2 regions of the Shewanella scandinavica genome follow, and region 2 is predicted to be linked to the other one. Evidence: predicted binding sites of a transcription regulator. Region 2 holds the regulator's gene; the other holds the start of a gene.
What was found. Region 2 encodes LexA, which represses DNA repair genes until DNA is damaged. Its sites were predicted from a motif close to TACTGTATNNNNATACAGTA; they were not measured.
Positions count from the first base shown of each region.

Region 1: umuD (translesion error-prone DNA polymerase V autoproteolytic subunit) is a predicted target of LexA. The motif match lies at 1,666-1,685, and genes of this name have one in related genera.

Region 1 is NZ_JAUOES010000010.1:62,793-72,459, forward strand. It holds gene umuC (translesion error-prone DNA polymerase V subunit UmuC) at 1-1,235, opposite strand, end outside; gene umuD (translesion error-prone DNA polymerase V autoproteolytic subunit) at 1,232-1,651, opposite strand; gene Q4Q50_RS10815 (SLC13 family permease) at 1,935-3,326, opposite strand; gene Q4Q50_RS10820 (AraC family transcriptional regulator) at 3,406-4,224, shown strand; gene Q4Q50_RS10825 (glycoside hydrolase family 15 protein) at 4,346-6,934, opposite strand; gene Q4Q50_RS10830 (MFS transporter) at 7,178-8,833, opposite strand; gene Q4Q50_RS10835 (YciI family protein) at 9,395-9,667, shown strand, end outside.
Region 2 is NZ_JAUOES010000003.1:164,754-174,420, forward strand. It holds gene Q4Q50_RS03465 (cytochrome c oxidase assembly protein) at 1-525, opposite strand, end outside; gene ctaD (cytochrome c oxidase subunit I) at 527-2,119, opposite strand; gene coxB (cytochrome c oxidase subunit II) at 2,129-3,685, opposite strand; gene Q4Q50_RS03480 (cell division inhibitor SulA) at 4,088-4,600, opposite strand; gene lexA (transcriptional repressor LexA) at 4,597-5,217, opposite strand; gene plsB (glycerol-3-phosphate 1-O-acyltransferase PlsB) at 5,378-7,801, shown strand; gene mtr (tryptophan permease) at 7,801-9,057, shown strand; gene Q4Q50_RS03500 (VOC family protein) at 9,206-9,667, shown strand, end outside.

The DNA.
Region 1 (9,667 bases), on a different contig from region 2:
CGAGGGGAAAGCTGCTCACGCTTCATTCCCCAAGTCGGGTCAATACCTTGTCCTGCAAACCATATTTTTCCATGACCGCTGTGGTTCACTTTATCGAGTAACTGCATCAACTCTTTGCTTTTAGGCCTAGGCGTGACGTCATCGAATAATCCAAGCTGAAACACGCCAGCACCAAAAAAATCCCCTAACATGACACCGGCCTTTGCATAGGCATGACCTTCACGCCAAATGCGTTGCAGTAGGCTTTGGCCAAGGGTGACAAAATCCCGCGTATCATTGCTGGGCCGAACTAAACTGCCCGATAGTGATTTGCTGTACTGGGGAGTTGCATCGCTAAAAGGGCTAGTACGCACAAATACTGACATCGCTTTAGCGTACTGGCGCTCGGAGCGCAGTTTTTCACAGGCCCTAAAAGTGTATTCATTGATTGCCTGTTGCATCGCTTCTAAATTATCAATACGGCTGCCAAAGGATCGGGAGCTGATAATTTGTTGCTTAGTGGCGGCGACCTCTTGTATGTCATCACAGTCAATGCCGTTAAGTTCGCGTACCGTGCGCTCAACGGTGACAGAAAAGGTGTCGCGGATAAGCTTGGGATGCGCATCCGCCAATTGCAACGCGGTATTTATGCCCATGATGTTCAAGCGTTTTGTAAGCCGACGGCCTATTCCCCAGACTTCGTCGACAGGGATAAGCGCCATCAGCCGTCGTTGGCGTTCACGGTCGCGCAAGTCAACCACGCCCCGCGTCGCGGGATAACGTTTCGCGGCATGGTTTGCCAGTTTAGCGAGGGTTTTTGTCGGTCCAATGCCGACGCAAACGCTGATCCCAATCCACTGCGGTATCCGTTGATAAATATCAAGTGCAAGCTGATGAATATCAATGCATTTATCGAGACGAGAAAGGTCTAAAAACGCTTCATCAATACTATACACTTCTACTTTCGGTACCATTTGCTCTAAGGTGGTCATGACTCTATTTGATATGTCGGCATAGAGTGCATAGTTGGAGGAGAATACCGCGACGTGATGCTGGCGGAGTTGGTTTGCGATTTGATACACAGGCACCGCCATCTTGATGCCAAGTTGTTTTGCCTCTGCCGAGCGGGCGACGACGCAGCCATCGTTATTGGATAACACCACAATCGGCCTGCCAGCTAAATCTGGCCTAAACATCCGCTCACAGGATGCATAAAAATTATTGCAATCGACGAGGGCGAATAATGAGGGCGTCATTTGAGCTTTTTCACCACGTTGGTCACCACCCCAAAGATGTTTAACTCAGACTCATCATTGATGGCAATCGGGGAGAATAAGGCATTACGTGGCAGTAATTGCACCACAGGGCGCAGTTGCAATTGCTTTACAGTAAACTCGCCGTTGACTGCTGCGACAACGGTATCTCCGTGGGCCGGCTGTAATGAGCGATCCACCACCAAAATATCACCGGAGAAAATCCCCGCTTCGATCATCGAATCCCCTTGGACTTTGACAAAAAACGTGGCGGCGGGGTGCTTGATGCATAACTCATTGAGATCTAATGTTTGTTCTACATAGTCTTGGGCAGGTGACGGAAATCCTGCGGCAATCAAGGAGCTAAATAGCGAGAGCCGATATTGGGTATGTTTGGCGAAGCGGCCTAGGATCATCATAATAAATCACAATATACTGTACGTATGAACAGTATAGTCTAACAATGAAACTTATCGAAATAATTTATGTTTGGACAGTTGTGTTATCGACCCTGGCGCAAAGACGAACTTGTTTTATGCTGTGTGATGATTGTATGCGCTGTAGAGTGATGAGTGTAGAGCGCGAGGCAATTGATGATGCCTGCTCTAAAGTACCCTTGGCGGCGTCAATACCGCCAAGGGTGAGTGTTTCGTCAATTTAATTTAGTTAACGCTTTAGTTAACCCGCTTTAGCTAACGCAATTTAGTTAATCCAACCGAGCCATAGCCACCACAGATAATCCAGTGGGATAAGTGCAATTAGAGTGATTGCCGCCAGCGGTAAGGTGATGTTAAGTAGTTTGCTTAAGGGCTCTTGGGATAATTGCATCGCCAAAATCAACGGGGCAACCTGATAAGGAAAAATCACGGTTGAGAAACCGATCACCTGCGTCATTAATACCGCTGGGGTGGAGAAGCCAGTTGCATTGGCAAAATCTGCCGCCATGGGGGACAACACTGTCGGCACACCTGGAACCGTTGCTACTAATCCCGTCAGCGTCCCCATCAGCGATAAAGACATGAAATTCAGGAACGATGCCCCTTGCTGCAATGGTAGCCATTCACTGAACAATTGACCTAGCGCAGTGCCAAGTCCAGATTGATTGACCAATGCCCCTAGACCTAAGGCCGCCGCGACAAAAATGACGGTCGCAAAATCCACCGAACTATTAAAACTCTTAGGCTCAAGTACTCCCCATTTGGGGAGCAATAACAAGATAGCGGTGGTCAGTCCAACCCACGCCGGATTGACCCCGTGCAGTGAGTCTGTCACCCAAAACAGTAAAGTGATCGCAAGTAATACTGTGACTTTCTTTTGCATACCAAGGTTATAAGCTTCTGTTTCAATAAAGCTTTCAGGCCGATTTTCATCTATTTTTGCAGGAAATAGGAAGACGACTAGCGGCACAATCAATATCGATTTGAGCAAACCAAGGATTGGAAAATGTAGTAAGAGATACTCGGTATAACCAAAATGGATATTGAATAGATTCTCGCTGGAACCCGCCAATATCATATTGGGAATATTCGCGGGCAACACGGCAAAACTGGGCATGTTACACGCCAGTGCCAAGGCGGTCGCAATGCCTATCCGCCCATGACTACCACGAGCAAAACCGACTTGCTCAGCTAACGCCATACCAATTGGCACCATGACCACCGCACGGCCAACGGATGAGGGCATCACAAAGCCAAGCAGCACGGCACTAAAGACCAAACCCGCAATCAAGCGTGGATAACTTGAGGTCAGTATGGGGGCAATCAAACTGGCCATTCTGCGACTTAAGCCAGACTGAGTGATGGCACTGCCAATCACAAACCCTGAAATGATTAACCACACCGCAGTCGAGCCGAATCCTGAAAAAAGTACACTCGGCTCAATGAGTTTGAAAATGGTGGCAAGGGCAAAAAATATTAACCCCGCCATAAAGGGCGGGAAAAAACCTGTGCTCCAAAACATCAAGGTCACTAATACTAGGCCAGCGCTATAGGAAAACACCGCGGGATGCTGACTCAGCGGAAAAAGTGCAAGTAAAGTAGCGATCAACAGTGTACTGAAAAACGCTAGCGGTTTAACGCCAATAAAACGTTTCATGTTTACCGACCTATGGGTTGAATACGTAAAAGATGCCAACTAAGATAGCTGACTTAGTTTGGCGTTTTAAGAGGGTAATATGTCAAAAGCTGTTCTTAAAGCGACATTGTTAACGCCCAGTGATGTGGCGTTTATCACAGATGCCAATCGACCTGTGTTAACCCATACTCGCAATATGGCGGCGGAAGCGGGCATCGAGCCTCATTCACATCCGCGGGGGCAGCTACTTTGGGCCGCGAAAGGCTTGTTACGTGTCCGCAGTGAAAATGCCGTCTGGGTGGTACCCTCAACCCATGCGGTTTGGATCCCCTGCAATTTATCTCACCAAGTGAACAGCGAAACCCACGCCCACACTCGTAATATCTATATTGATCCTAGCTATGATGTTAGGCCACAGGATACAAAAGTGGTGATGGTGACTATGACAGCGCTGATGCGCGAACTGGTGCTCAAACTCTGTGAGAGTTCACACCTTTTAGGCAGTGGACAACTGCATCGGCTGGGTTTGGTTGCCATTGATGAGCTCGAAACTCTGGACAGCCTAGATGCCCATTTACCCGCAGGCTCAGATCCAAGACTCAGCCGCTTGATCCAAAAGTTGATCCGGCACCCAACAGTGAATTACACCCTGACCGAGTTAGCCGAAATGGGCGGCGCGAGTGTGAGAACGATTGAACGACTATTCAAAGCTGAAACTGGGCTCACTTATCGACAGTGGCGGCAAAGGTTTCGTCTATTAAACTCGCTTGAAAGCTTAAGCCAAGGAGAGAGCACGACTAGGGTGGCACATAGTCTAGGTTATCTGAGCGTCAGCAGTTTCAGTGCAGCTTTTAAAATGCAATTTGGTTGCACGCCGCAAGATTATCCGCAGCATAAGCCGATGAAAAGCAGGCGCTAAATCAGGCACAATAACATCGTCTGTAAAAAAGCTAGAACAACATCTAGGATGCTGTTCTAGCCTGTAATCTATCAAAGTATCGTTAAGCTAATACGCAATTTTAATTGGCTATTTCAACTCATTATTTCAATGCCGCTGGGACGATAGGGTAGTTATCCCAGACTTGGCCGTCGGTCATAGAACGCACCAGTTTAATGTATTCGGCATGGGTCCAAGCTAGCGGCGTGGCAGAGTTAGTGCCTTGTCCGAGTTGGTAATGGTAGCGGGTGGCATCGCCGACACCGTCCCACGCTTGCTCGGGTAACATCATGCCCGCATTCGCAAACGTTTCCATGCCCTGCACATAGGTGTTGATCAACTGCTGCTTGGTTTGCTGCGCGTAATTGCCTGTTAGCTCGCCTTTTTCTTGGGCGAGTGCTAATTCAAAATGACCGCGCTCACCGGTGAAGAAGGGCCAGACGCGGCCACGTTGATCGGCGCTGTTGCTGCCCGATTCCGCATAGTTCTTGCCAGTCACCGTATCCTCACCGTAGCCATCGTTGCCATAACGTCTAAAGCCTGGAATTTTGCTGCCATCTTTGGCGGTAAACTCATATTTAAGGCGCAAATTAGAGTCAAGTTCAGTGTTATCAATCAATTGAAGGCTTTGATTGATGAGCTTATCGGTTGCACCGCGCACGCCATAACGCACCAGTTCTAAAAATCCGCCATCGAGGATCTGACGCTGGTCTAAACCTTGCTTACCGTTATTCGCCGCCAGTGTATCGCTAGTATTTGGCTCGCCATTCGGGCTTAAACGTAAATAGTAAGGCGCGCTGACGCCTGCGCTGTTTTTTAGTAGTCCTTGGGTGGTGACTAAGTGTTTTTCTAAACTATTACTTAAGTCTTTGGCGGCGGCAAGATAACGGGCGCTTGAAGTAATATCTTTAGCTTCTTTGGCAATTTCACTCGCGGCAACAAGACCTGCGATCACTGCGGCCGTTGTCGAGGGTGAGTAACCCGCCTGTTCTTCCCAACGCTCTTGCTGGGTTTTAGGCGGGGTGATTTGAGTGTGATTCCAATCCAGATTGACCTCACCGCCACTGATCAAGAAGTCCGCTGCACCTTTGAGCATCTCTTGATACCAGTGACTGATCTCATCAGGGGTGAGTACACCCGCTTGCCAGAGTTTCCAGCCGAGCATGATTGGCATGGCGGTTTGATCGAGCTGTACACCAACCCACTCAATTTGGCCATCCACATGGGTCTTTTGCAGGAACCAACCCGGCGTACCCGTAAAGCCGGGTGTCTTTTCGGTCACTTGCACTTTTTTCAGGTATTCGAAGGCCACTTTGGGCGTTTGGGTGTCACCCATGGCGAGGAATGCCATGGCACATTGGTAAAAGTCACGCGGCCATACCGCTTTATAGCCAGTACTCGGCACGGCTGCTGAAACCGTATCGCCCCAAGGATTAGATAACGAGGCGATAAGTGCGCCCGCATAGGTTTTATCTTCCTGCGCTTTTAAGACCATAGCACTGGTATACAGCAGCTTACCGTTATCGGTCGTGTTGTTGGCCATGTTTGTGATGGCGGGCAGCGAGCTTAAGTAATCGTGCCAGCCGACATGGGTGGCATCGCCTTTATAGGCGCTCAGCACAGCATCATAACCTGCGGTTAAGGTGGCATCGGCATTGGCTAAACTCTGTGCTTCATCTTTACCAAAACCGATGGCGAGATTAAAGGTGACGGGTTTGGCTTTGATGAGCGTAGGGTAACTCGCAGTAAAGGCGATATTGCCAACGGTCGATTTATCTTGCGTACTGGTCGTTTGATAGTGTGTATCGAGTTTGCCGTTATCGGCCAAATCGGCTAGGCCATCAGAGACGCCGACAAAGCCTGTCGTTGCCTGCACAAAATTGAGATCGGATTTCACCGTCATCACGCTGCTGTCTTTGGCGGCGGTATAGGCCACCAGCGCCTGATTACTAGCATGAGTGTTGGCATGAGTGTTGGCATGATTGTCAGTATGAGTGTCGATGCGGCCGATATCATTGGCGCCCGCGTTATCGATATGCGGATTGACATACAAATGCGGCGTAATGCCGTCTTCAAAGGCGGTAAAGGTGATGCGCATCATTAGGGTGTCGCGGTCGGGATCGGTAAAGATATGCTTTTCAATCTGATACTTACCTTCAACATCTTTATTGATAATTTTATAGGCAAGGGATTGCGGGCGACCGTTAGCTTCGGTATCTAAATATTCTATGCTGCTGATGGTGTTATCTTTTTCGGTATCGACAAAGCCATTACCCGTGACCACAAATTGCAGTTCTTTGAGCTGCGCATTGTGAATAAGACCATACATGGTTTCGGTTAAAATACCTTGGGCGAGGGAGAACCAAACGCGGCTAATGGGATTTTGCTTGGCATCTTGGTATTGACCTTGGGTGTAAGGCTCGTACGACGTTCCAATACCGGTTTTACCCGAAAATGCCCAAGTCGGCGCTTTACCCGGTGCGCCGGGCGCAACCTGCTGCACATTTGATGCGGCATTGCCACTCATGCTTGGTGTGGCTGAATTCGATGTGGGTGAACAGGCTGTGAATCCTATTGTCCCTAATAGACTTGCGGCGACGGCAAGCGCTAGGCGGCTGCGCCTTGTTAACGTTTGTGCGTGACGGGTTTGGCTAGTGTGCAGATCCTGCTGCGGCGTAGGACTCGATTCCATCTCGTTCTCCCCAAATAATGGTTATATTTTTATAGTGATTGAATTGATATAAAAGCTTCATGCTGCGGTGAATCGCCAAATTGCCGAGTCCACCGCGCTTAACGTATCTGGATGTATGTCGACTAACTGACTGTTATCTAAAGACCTAGCATCTAACGGCCTGGCATCTAAAAGAGCCTCACTTAAGGAGATGGCACTTAATTGAGTGCCATCTTATTCAGCGCCACAGCACTTAGTGAACTGTCAGTTAACTTTGTTTGCGGCTTTTGTGGTTAAGTTGGTTTTGCTATTTACGGCGGCGCTTTGGTCATTTTGATCCACTATCTCTTGCTCAACAAAAAGTACTGCAATACCAGCGCACATCATCAAGACGCCACCTGTGATCAGCGCATAAATAGGTTGACCATCGAACAGACCATTGAGCACTAAACCCAGCACACTGGCGGCAAGAAGCTGCGGGATCACAATGAAGAAGTTAAAGATCCCCATGTAAACGCCCATTTTTTGCGGGGGTAACATGCCCGATAACATAGCGTAGGGCACAGATAAAATGGACGCCCACGCGATACCGACACCTATCATAGGCAGCCATAACAGGCTTGGATCTTTAATAAAGAAGAAGCTAATCAACCCGATACCGCCACAGAACATATTGACTGTGTGCGTCAGTTTGATACCGATACGCTTAGCCAGCATAGGAATGAAAATCGCGGCAATCGCGGCAAAACCATTGTAGGAGGCGAACAGCACGCCGACCCAATCTGCGCCGTCGTTGTAGGCTTGGGACAACACATCGCTACTGCCAAAATGGTAAGACGTCACGGCAGCTGTGGTGTAAATCCACATGGCAAACAACGCAAACCAAGAGAAAAACTGCACTATCGCCAGTTGATGCATGGCTTTGGGCATATGGAATAAGTCATCGACCACGCTAAATACCATGCCGAGCTTATTGCGTTCAGCGGGGTGTGAATTGCCCAAACGCAGCGCGCAATACAGTTGCAATGGGCCAAAGGCAAAAATCCCTAAGCTTAAGATATACAGCTGCTTATCTAAATCCTGCGCCCAAATAGCGAAGGTGAGCAAGGCGCCGAGCCCCATCCACACGAAGGACGCAAATTGGTAGTCCTTGCGGGTACGAGTGCGAGCTAAGGTTTCATCCTCAGCATCGACTTGTTTTGCGTTAAAGGCGGCTAACTCTTCGGGGGAATATTCTCTTGTCGATACGACAGTCCAAGTGACCGCTAGCAATAATACTGCGCCACCGAAATAGAAGGCATAACGCACTGAGTCGGCAATTTCACCCGCTGGTGCAGTATTAGCGACAGCAAAAAAGTGAGTCAAAATATAGGGTAAAGCTGAAGCGACCACAGCGCCAATGCCGATGAAAAAGCTTTGCATGGCATAGCCTTGGGTACGCTGGCTTTTCGGTAAATTGTCACCAACGAAAGCGCGAAACGGCTCCATGGCGATGTTGATCGAGGCATCCATTATCCACAACATGCCCGCGGCAATCCACAGGGTAGGCGAGTGCGGCATGATAAAAATGGCGAGAGTGGTAAAAATCGCACCAATCAAAAAATAAGGGCGGCGGCGGCCAAGGCGTCCCCAAGTTTTATCGCTTAAATAACCAATAATAGGTTGAACCAACAAACCCGTCAGCGGCGCGGCAATCCACAGAATGGGGATTTCATCGATAGAGGCGCCTAAGGTTTGGAAAATGCGGCTAACGTTGGCATTTTGCAGGGCAAAACCAAATTGAATGCCTAAAAAGCCGAAGCACATATTAAAAATTTGCCAGAAATTCAGTTCAGGTTGTTGCTTGAATGAATGCGGCGCCTGAGGCACGACAGCTTGATGGCTATCTTGTTGATTCGCCTGTTGATGATTCGAAGACATTGAACTTCCTTTCTGTTGCCGGCAGTATGTCTGCCTTGAGTGCTTATTGTTTTAATTGTTTTGCCGAGCAATGGATGGTTTCGCACATATTATGAATGCGTCTGCTCTGTGAAAAAATGGCGAATATACCTCTCCCTCAGAAGCATATTCGCCGATAAATTCATTTCACATTTGGACTTAACACCTTAATGAAAACGAGTCAGTCCAAAAGAATGGCTCAAAGCCAGTCAGCAGAAAGAACTTAAGCCTGATAGTAATCCTTGTATATAACCCTATCAGAAACGACCTCACACATCTCAAACCCCACAAGCAGAGGGTGAAACGAGCGGATTTATAGTAGCCTTGCCTTGGTTTTAGGTACAACCGCTTACATACGTATTCATCATGGGTTGATAACCACACGTAAACAGAGGTGCAACCTGCTGTTGACTGTTTTTAACTTTGCTGGAGGCTAAGTTCATTTGACACTTGAGGACCGCACTATATATTAGGACCGCACTATATAGTCAGCGGGAAGAAACCTATTGTATAAGCCCCGACTTGCTGAATAAGAGGATACCTATGTTTGTTGTTTCGCTCACCTATAAAAAGCCGATTGCCGAAGTGGAGTTACATTTAGCCGCGCATATCGAATATCTTGATCAGTATTATGCCGCAGGGACTTTTATTGCCTCGGGTCGTAAAGTACCACGTACTGGCGGCGTCATCCTCGCGAAGGCAGAGAGTCGCGCGGCGCTAGAGGCCATTTTGCAGCAAGATCCGTTCTGCATTGCCGATGTTGCCGAGTTTGAGGTGATAGAGTTTGTGCCAACTAAAACGGCGCCTGGATTAGAG
Region 2 (9,667 bases):
GAGGGTGTAAGAGAGGGTCAGAGTGTGGATGGATTCAGGTAACTGAGGATCCACAAAGAAAATGAGCGGCAACTCAGCGCTGGTCGAAGCCGCTAAGTGCTGTTGATTAAAGCAAAAACATTCTGTTTTATTAAAATATGCCGCACCTTGGCCGGGTGATATTGAAGGTATCGCCTGACCAACTGTGGCTCTGTCTGACACATTGCGTGCTAAAAATGCTGTGTGTGTCAGTTCGCCGGGGTGAACTTCGAGCCGCTTGGTTTGCGGCTCAAATTTCCACGGCATACCCGTTTGCACTTGGGAGATAAATTCCACTGTGACAACACGACTAGTATCTATGGTTATCGCTTGATAACTACTGGCAGTATTGGAGGTTTTACCGTTAATCCCCAGCTTCTCACACAGCACATCGTATAGCGGCACCAGCGCGAACCCAAAACCAAACATACCAATACAGCCCATGACGAGCATGCTGATAAGCTTTCGATTTGACTTAGGTTTTTCTGGCTGGTGATGGTTCGTCATTTCATTTCACCTCAGGTGGTGTCGTGAAGGAGTGATAAGGCGCTGGGCTTGGCAATGTCCACTCTAAACCCTCGGAACCTTCCCAAGGTTTAGCGGGGGCTTTTTCGCCGCCACGGATGCACTTGATCACTAACACTAAGAAAATCAATTGCGATAAGCCGAAGGCGAAGCCACCAATCGAAACGATTTGATTAACATCGGCAAATTGAATCGAGTAATCGGGGATACGCCTTGGCATACCTGCGAGCCCAAGGAAATGCATCGGGAAAAACAGTACGTTGACCGAAATCACCGAACACCAGAAATGCCATTGTCCCAGTCGCTCGTTGTACATGTGCCCCGTCCACTTAGGTAGCCAGTAATAGGCCGCCGCCATGATGGAGAAAATCGCCCCAGTCACGAGCACATAATGGAAATGCGCCACCACAAAATAGGTGTCGTGGTATTGGAAGTCGGCTGGCGTAATGGCAAGCATTAACCCCGAAAACCCGCCAATGGTGAAGAGTATGATAAAGGCCACGGCGAACAACATAGGGGTTTCGAAGCTGAGTGAACCGCGCCACATAGTCGCGACCCAGTTAAACACTTTCACCCCCGTTGGCACCGCAATCAACATAGTGCAATACATGAAGAACAGCTCGGCAAACACTGGCATGCCTGTAGTGAACATATGGTGCGCCCATACGAGGAACGACAGAATTGCAATACTGGCAGTGGCATAAACCATTGATGCATAGCCGAATAATGGTTTACGGCTGAAAGCGGGTACTATGGCGGAGATGATGCCAAAGGACGGCAAAATCATGATGTAGACTTCAGGGTGGCCGAAGAACCAGAAAATATGCTGGAACATCACAGGATCGCCGCCGCCTGCCGCTTCGAAGAAGCTAGTGCCGAAAAACTTATCGGTCAGTACCATAGTCACAGCGCCCGCAAGCACGGGCATCACAGCGATCAGCAGGAATGCTGTGATAAGCCAAGTCCACACAAACAGCGGCAACTTCATCCATGTCATGCCGGGCGCACGTAGATTCACTATGGTTACAATCACGTTGATTGCGCCCATGATCGAACTTATCCCCATGATATGAATAGAGAACACGAAGAGTGCCGTGCTGTCAGGACTATAAGTGGTAGACAGTGGCGCGTAGAAGGTCCAACCAAAGTTAGGTCCGCCGCCTTCCATAAACAGCGAGCTGAGTAGGATGGTAAAGGCGAAGGGTAAGATCCAAAAACTCCAATTATTCATCCGTGGCAGCGCCATATCGGGCGCACCAATCATCATAGGGATCAGCCAGTTTGCTAGCCCAGTAAAGGCGGGCATTACCGCGCCGAATACCATGATCAGCCCATGGACTGTGGTCATTTGGTTAAAGAAGTTGGGCTCGACCAATTGTAATCCGGGCTGAAAGAGTTCAGCGCGGATCACCATGGCCATAGCGCCACCGGTTAAAAACATAATGAAGCTGAACCATAAATACAAAGTACCAATGTCTTTATGGTTGGTGGTTAGCACCCAGCGCATGATGCCCTTTGGCGCACCATGATGATGGTCATCATGGGCTGCGGTTTGATCTTGAGTCGTTGTGCTCATCATAATCCCCTACTGTCCATGGCTTGCGATATCAGCAGGTTGCACTGTATCGCCGGTATTGTTGCCCCAAGCATTGCGCTCATAGGTAATGACTGCTGCGAGTTGCTGTGGGCTGAGTTGTTTGCCAAATGCTTGCATAGCCGTGCCTGTTTTGCCGTGCATCACAATATCGAGATGATTGGCGACGGGCCCAGTGGCGATAGCACTGCCAGCGAGGGCGGGGAAGGCAGGTGGTATGCCAGCTCCCGTTAACTGATGGCAGGCCGCACAAGTGGTGGTGTAGACAGTTTCACCTTCGGCCATCAGTGCCTCATGGGTGAGAGTGGGGAGACTCGCCGGATCGACTATGGTTGCGGAGTCGACAACTGCTGCGGGCTCAGTTGTAGGTGCGGGAGTTGGGGTCGTATTGGCTGGTGCGGTAGCAGGTGCTTGTGTGCCTGCACTGCCGTTCATGTGCTCATTGACATCTTTAGCCTGCACAGCATCGCCAGTATTGTTGCCCCAAGCATTACGCTCATAGGTAATCACAGCGGCAATTTCTTGTGCAGTCAATTGCTTACTAAAGGCTTGCATAGCCGTACCTGTTTTACCGTTGAGCACAATTTCAAGGTGGCCGCTGAGTGGTCCCGTTGCTATCGGACTGCCTTTGAGGTGTGGGAATACGCCTTGTAACCCCTCGCCATTGGGCTGGTGGCAGGCTGCGCAGTGCCCGAGGTAAACTTGCTCACCTTGGGTCATCAGATCCTCTTTGCTAAGGGTCTGTGATAAAGCGGCTTGAGCGGCTTCTGCCGCCGCGCCTGCGGCTTGTTTCTGCTCCGTCACCCAAGCTTCAAACTCGGCTTCGGGTAAGGCTTGCACTACGATCGGCATAAAACCATGGTCTTTACCGCAAAGTTCGGCGCATTGACCACGGTAAATACCGGGTTTGTCGATGCGAGTCCAAGCCTCATTGATAAATCCTGGGTTGGCATCTTTCTTCACGGCAAAAGCAGGTACCCACCATGAATGGATGACATCTTCAGAGGTCATCAAAAAGCGGATTTTGCGATTTATCGGCAGAACGAGCGGCTTATCGACCTCCAATAGGTAGTGTTCACCCTTGGTTTCGGTACCGTCGATTTGTGCTCTAGGGGTTGCGAGTATGCTGTAAAAATCAATGTCTTGATCGAAATAGCTGTAATGCCATTTCCATTGGGAACCCGTGACTTTAACGGTCAGATCGGCGTCGCTGGGATCTTCCATCGCAATTAAGGTTTTTGTCGCTGGTATCGCCATTAAGATCAAAATGATAAATGGCAGAATCGTCCAAGCGATTTCAACTTTAGTGCTTTCGTGAAAGTGGGACGCGACAGCGCCTTTGGATTTTCTGTGGTTGATCATGGCGTAAATCATCACGCCAAAGACCACAAGGCCAATGGCGCAGCAGATATACAAGATGGTCATGTGCAAGTGATAAACCTTGCCACTGATCTCGGTTACGCCAGGGGTCATGTTGAACCGCATGTCCGCGGCGGCCAACGGTGGTGCGAATAACACCACGAGTAAACAATACAACAATTGCTTCACAAGACTTCTCCTCTGCCAATTGCGAATAGCAACTACAAAGAAGAGCAACACAGTAAGTCTCAACTCTATGCAAACTCTTCAGTTCCCAAAAAAGCGTTTTTGACTTCAACGTGCGTTGGCGGCTGTTACTTTTAATTAAGTATTGTTACTGCTGGTATTAGCCACGCTGGCACATACGACTGAAATAAATCTGTTCTCTATTTTTAGTGGCATTTTGAACTCGATTACGGCTCGATTTATTTGCCACGGGCGGCGATATATCATCGCCGACTAAATCAACCATACTTGCTGTTTAAATATTGATCAAGATCACTTATTTATCTAATTGTCTGAAAAATTGCCAAAAAAAAGCCTCACATTCATAGGCGAGGCGGCTTTCAAGGTAAAAAAATAAATGAATATTTAATGTACAGCGCTAAAAAAAGATTGTTGGCCGAAGAGATTGCCTTGCTCAATGCGTACGTCGCCATGTAAGTGACTGTTTACGTATTCAAGCACTATGCCCATGGCGCGGGCACTTTTAGCCACGATTTGCAGGCGACGATTATCGCGTGCATCCAGTGATTTGGTCCAAGTAATAACTGCACTGGACGTACCACTTGTTAAGGCTTTTTCCATCGCCCACAGGGTTTCGACTTCATCTTTCGCGTGCACCAGCAAGACTCTATCCATACGCACGCCAGCGTTGGCGAGCATTTGTTTGTAGCCAATACTCGGTGGGTTGATGAGCACTAACCAACGGCCCTGTTGGCTTAACTGGGCGAGTTGCGCGCTCAGATGGATTAATTCTTGGCGACCTTGAGTCTTAGTTGGCATGCAGGCGATAGGTGCATGGTGCCAGTCATAGTCGGCATCACGTACTTCATCGAGCCACAAGCCAGGGTGGCGGGGTGCATTGCCAAGTAGTTTGTTCATAGCCAATCTCCATTACGGATCACACCGACGGCGAGTCCTTCAATTGTTAAACTTTGATAGCCTAAATCCACTTTAATCGGGGAATAGTCTTCATTTTCGGCGTGTAGATAGACCACATTACCTTTTTTTTCGAAACGTTTAACAGTGACATCGTCGTCGACTCTAGCGACAACCACTTGACCATTTCTGGCTTGTTGTACTTTATGAACTGCCAGCAAATCTCCTTCGAGAATGCCGATATTCTTCATGCTGTCGCCTTTAACCCGCAGTAAAAAATCGGCGGCGGGATGGAACATGCTTGGGTCGACTTGGTAGTACTGTTCAACATGTTCTTGGGCGAGAATAGGTTCGCCAGCGGCTACTTGACCGATAAGCGGTAAACCTGTTTCAGTTACTTCTTCGACTTCCGCAGTCAGACGAATGCCCCGAGATGTGCCTGGCATGATCTCAATGCAGCCCTTTTTCGCCAACGCTTTAAGATGCTCTTCAGCCGCATTGGCGCTCTTAAAACCTAAACGGGTCGCGATTTCTGCCCGTGTGGGTGGCATGCCAGTATCGGCAATATTTCGTTTAATTAGCTCTAAAATTTCAGCTTGGCGTGGCGTCAAAGGTCTCATGGTGTTTCCTGTTTTTCTATACAGTTACTGTTAGTATATACAGTATTATTTGCAGCGCAAGTATTAACCACTTTTTAGCTATGTTGGAGAGAATTAGCGAATATTACCCATAGTCTGGTATTCTACCGGGCTAGTAAACGTACTTAATTGCATAAGAATAATGCCTAAACACGACTCTCTTTGGTTGAAATCATTACGCTGGATCCAAAAACACTTAGTGCACACTATTGTTGTGCCTCAGGATCCCTTTGCCGATCTGAATCTGGATGCCTCCAGACCCCTTGCTTATGTGATGAAAACGGAATCGCTGAGTGACATCGCTGCCCTGAGCGAAATTACGGCTAAGTTAGGACTGCCGAGCCCCTATGAGCCTTTAGTGGCAAATGGTGTAATTGCGCCTCGGGTTGTCTGCCTTCAAGGGCGTAAGCCGCTGTTTGGTGAGCGTGCGGGTAACGAGCCTTTCCTCGAATGCTTTATGCGTTTATTGGCCGTGCATAAGGAACGCCCTGAATTAGACATTCAACTGGTGCCCGTAAGCCTATATTGGGGCCGCACGCCAGGGAAAGAAGACGACACTATGAAGGCGGCTGTGTTTGAGCGGGAAAACCCGACTTGGCTGCGCAAATGCTTGATGATTCTATTCTTAGGTCGACATAACTTCGTACAGTTTTCAAATGCTGTATCCCTGCGATACATGGCCGACGAACACGGCACTGACATGGGGATTGCCCATAAATTAGCGCGGGTCGCGCGGGTGCATTTCCGCCGTCAACGCAAGGTGATGACAGGGCCTGTGCTGCCAAATCGCCAAGCACTGTTTCATTCGTTGCTCAAATCTGAATCGTTGCGTAAAGCGATTCAAGAAGAAGCAGTCAGTAAGAAGATTTCAGAGACCCAAGCGCGCGAGACAGCCATTGAGTATCTCGATGAAATCGCTGCCGATTACTCAGATAGTTTAGTGCGTATTGCCGAGCGTTTCTTAACTTGGCTGTGGAACAAGCTTTACAGCGGGATCAACATTAAAGGCGCCGAGCAAGTTCGCCAGCTGCACCACGATGGCCACGAGATTGTTTATGTGCCTTGCCATCGCAGCCACATGGATTACCTGCTGTTATCGTATATTTTGTACTATCAAGGTATGGTTCCGCCGCACATTGCCGCAGGTATTAACCTCAACTTCTGGCCCGCTGGACCTATGTTCCGTCGCGGTGGTGCCTTCTTTATCCGCCGTAGTTTTAATGGCAACAAGCTGTATACCGCAGTATTCCGTGAGTATTTAGATCAACTGTTTGCTAAAGGTTATTCGGTGGAATATTTCTCCGAAGGCGGCCGCTCACGTACGGGGCGTCTATTGGCGCCCAAAACTGGCATGATCGCTATGACGATGAACAGCGTGCTGCGCGGTATCGAGCGTCCAGTCACGCTAGTGCCTGTATATTTAGGCTACGACCATGTGATGGAGGTAGCGACTTACCATAAAGAATTAAGCGGTAAGAAAAAGAAAAAAGAATCTGTGTGGCAAGTGTTTGGCGCGATCCGCAAACTGGGTAATTTCGGCCAAGGTTATGTGAACTTTGGCGAGCCCATTACCCTGCAAAACTTCTTAAATGAGCGTGCGCCAAACTGGCGTAATGAGGTAGCCGATGATCCTGAGCAAAAACCGAGTTGGTTAACGCCAGCGGTAAACGTGCTAGCGAATCGAGTGATGACAAATATCAACGATGCGGCGGCAGCGAGTTCAGTGACCTTGACGAGCTTAGTGTTGCTGGCGACAGATCAAAATGCCTTAGAGCGCAGTCTGCTGGAACGTCAGCTTGATCTGTATCTGACCCTACTCAAAAAAGTGCCTTACACTACTTATACTTCGGTTGCCGAAGGTGATGGTAAGCATTTAGTGCAGCAAGGTTTAGAGCTGAATAAGTTTGTTGTTTGTGCCGATCCTTTAGGTGAAATCGTGTCTATCGAGGCGAGTCAGGCTGTGTCCATGACTTACTATCGTAACAATATCATCCACTTATTTATTGTACCGTCATTAATTGCGAGTTGTTTAACGCATAATGAGCAGATCCCGCGTCAGCAAGTGGTGTCAATCGTTGCCGATTTTTATCCACTGCTGAAAGCCGAACTCTTCATGGGCATTAAGGATGTACCTGCCTATGTCAATCAAGTGCTGGATTTCTTCATTGAACAAGGGTTAGTAGTCGAAACTGATACCTTAACTGTCGTGCCTGAACACACTAGCCAACTATTATTGTTAGCCAGTTCAGTGAGCGAAACTCTGCAACGCTATGCCATTATTTTCAATCTGTTAGCAAACAGACCTAAGATGGAGCGCTCAGAACTTGAGTCTGAGAGTCATCTACTCGCCCAGCGTTTAGGCGCTTTGCATGGCATTACCGCGCCTGAGTTCTACGATAAGAAACTTTACGGCACCTTGAGCGTTAAGCTCAAAGAATTGGGATATCTAGCGGATAACCAAGATAAGTCCAATATCAATCGCATACGAGATCAAGCCAATAGCTTATTACGTCCGTCAGTGAAACAAACGATAGTGGCGAGTGTCACCGCGGAGCATACAGTTTAATGGCAAATCATATGAATGCGGCTAAGCATAAGCCCGCAGGTAAGTCCTTGCTCGGCGGCGCCATGATTATTGCTGGCACGACCGTAGGTGCTGGGATGTTTTCTCTGCCCGTGGTCGGTGCAGGTATGTGGTTTGGTTATTCGATTTTAATGTTATTAGGCATTTGGTTTTGTATGTTGATGTCGGGCTTATTGTTGCTCGAAACCAATTTGCATTTCGAACCCGGTGCCAGCTTCGATACTTTAAGCAAGCAAACCTTAGGGCAGTTTTGGCGGATAGTGAACGGCGTTTCTATCGCGTTCGTGCTGTATATTTTGACCTATGCCTATATCAGCGGCGGTGGTTCGATTGTGAATCACAGCTTGCAGGGCATGGGAGTTGAGTTACCGCAAAGTGTTGCTGGGCTAGTGTTTGCCATAGTGTTGGCTAGTATCGTATTGATCAGCACTAAGGCCGTGGATCGCATTACCACGATTATGCTCGGCGGTATGATCATTACCTTCTTCCTCGCTATTGGCAATTTACTGATCGAAATCGATGTGACTAAGTTGCTCGAACCCGATGGTAATAGTAGCTTTTCACCTTATCTGTGGGCGGCGCTACCCTTTGGTCTTGCCAGCTTTGGTTACCATGGTAACGTCCCCAGCTTAGTGAAGTATTACGGCAAAGATTCTTCCACCATTATCAAGGCGATTTTCGTCGGCACCTTTATCGCGCTGGTGATTTATGCCTGTTGGTTAGTGGCGACTATGGGCAATATTCCCCGCAGCCAGTTTATCGATATTATTGCCCAAGGCGGCAATATGGGCGTCTTGGTGGGCGCTTTGTCCGAGGTGATGGCGAGTAGCTGGTTGAACAGTATGTTGACCCTGTTTGCTAACTTGGCCGTGGCTTCATCTTTCTTAGGGGTGACCTTAGGTCTGTTTGATTATCTCGCCGACTTGTTTGGTTTTGATGATTCGCGCTCTGGCCGGATGAAAACCGCGTTAGTGACCTTTGTGCCGCCGACGATTTTAGGATTACTGTTCCCCGACGGCTTCTTGGTGGCGATTGGCTTTGCGGCATTAGCGGCGACTGTGTGGGCGGTAATCGTCCCGGCGCTGATGGCCTATAAATCGCGGCAGCTATTCCCCGAGAGCACAGGTTTTAGAGTGATAGGCGGTACGCCGCTGATCATTCTTGTGGTGTTATTTGGCATAGTCACGGGGGCTTGTCATCTGCTCGCGATGGCAAATTTACTGCCGCAATATTCCTAATTTGTTTCGATGATTTAAGCCCTCTGCGTGAGGGCTTTTTTGTATTTAGCGATTGAGTTTTGTCTTACAGATCTTTTTAACCTGAATACTGGACAGAAATACAAACTCAGGCTTAACTCGAATGATTGTAAAAACGAAGGAGCCAATGATGAAAATTACTCAGTACGCACAAGGACATGCATGTTGGGTTGAACTCGCAAGCCACGATTGGCAAGCTGCTAAGGCATTCTACCAAGCGTTATTTGGTTGGGACTCAGTTGACATGCCGATCCCCGAAGGTCATTTTTCGCTATTCAATTTAGCGGGGGATGATTTAGGTGCCATGTACCAAATCCCCGAGTCAGAGTCGCAGATCCCTAGCCATTGGCGAGTCTACTTTGCCGTTGATGATATGGATGCCAGCATTGCAGCGATTCAAGATGCGGGTGGCCAAGTGCACATGGGGCCGCATATTGTTGCTGACGCGGGCGTGATGGCGCAGGTGAGCGATCCACAAGGCGCACGTTTTGCGCTGTGGCAAGCGAAGAATCATATCGGTGCTCGCCGTCAGGGCGAACTCAATACCCTTTGCTGGGTTGAGCTGGCATGTAAAGAACCTCACGCTGAAGAA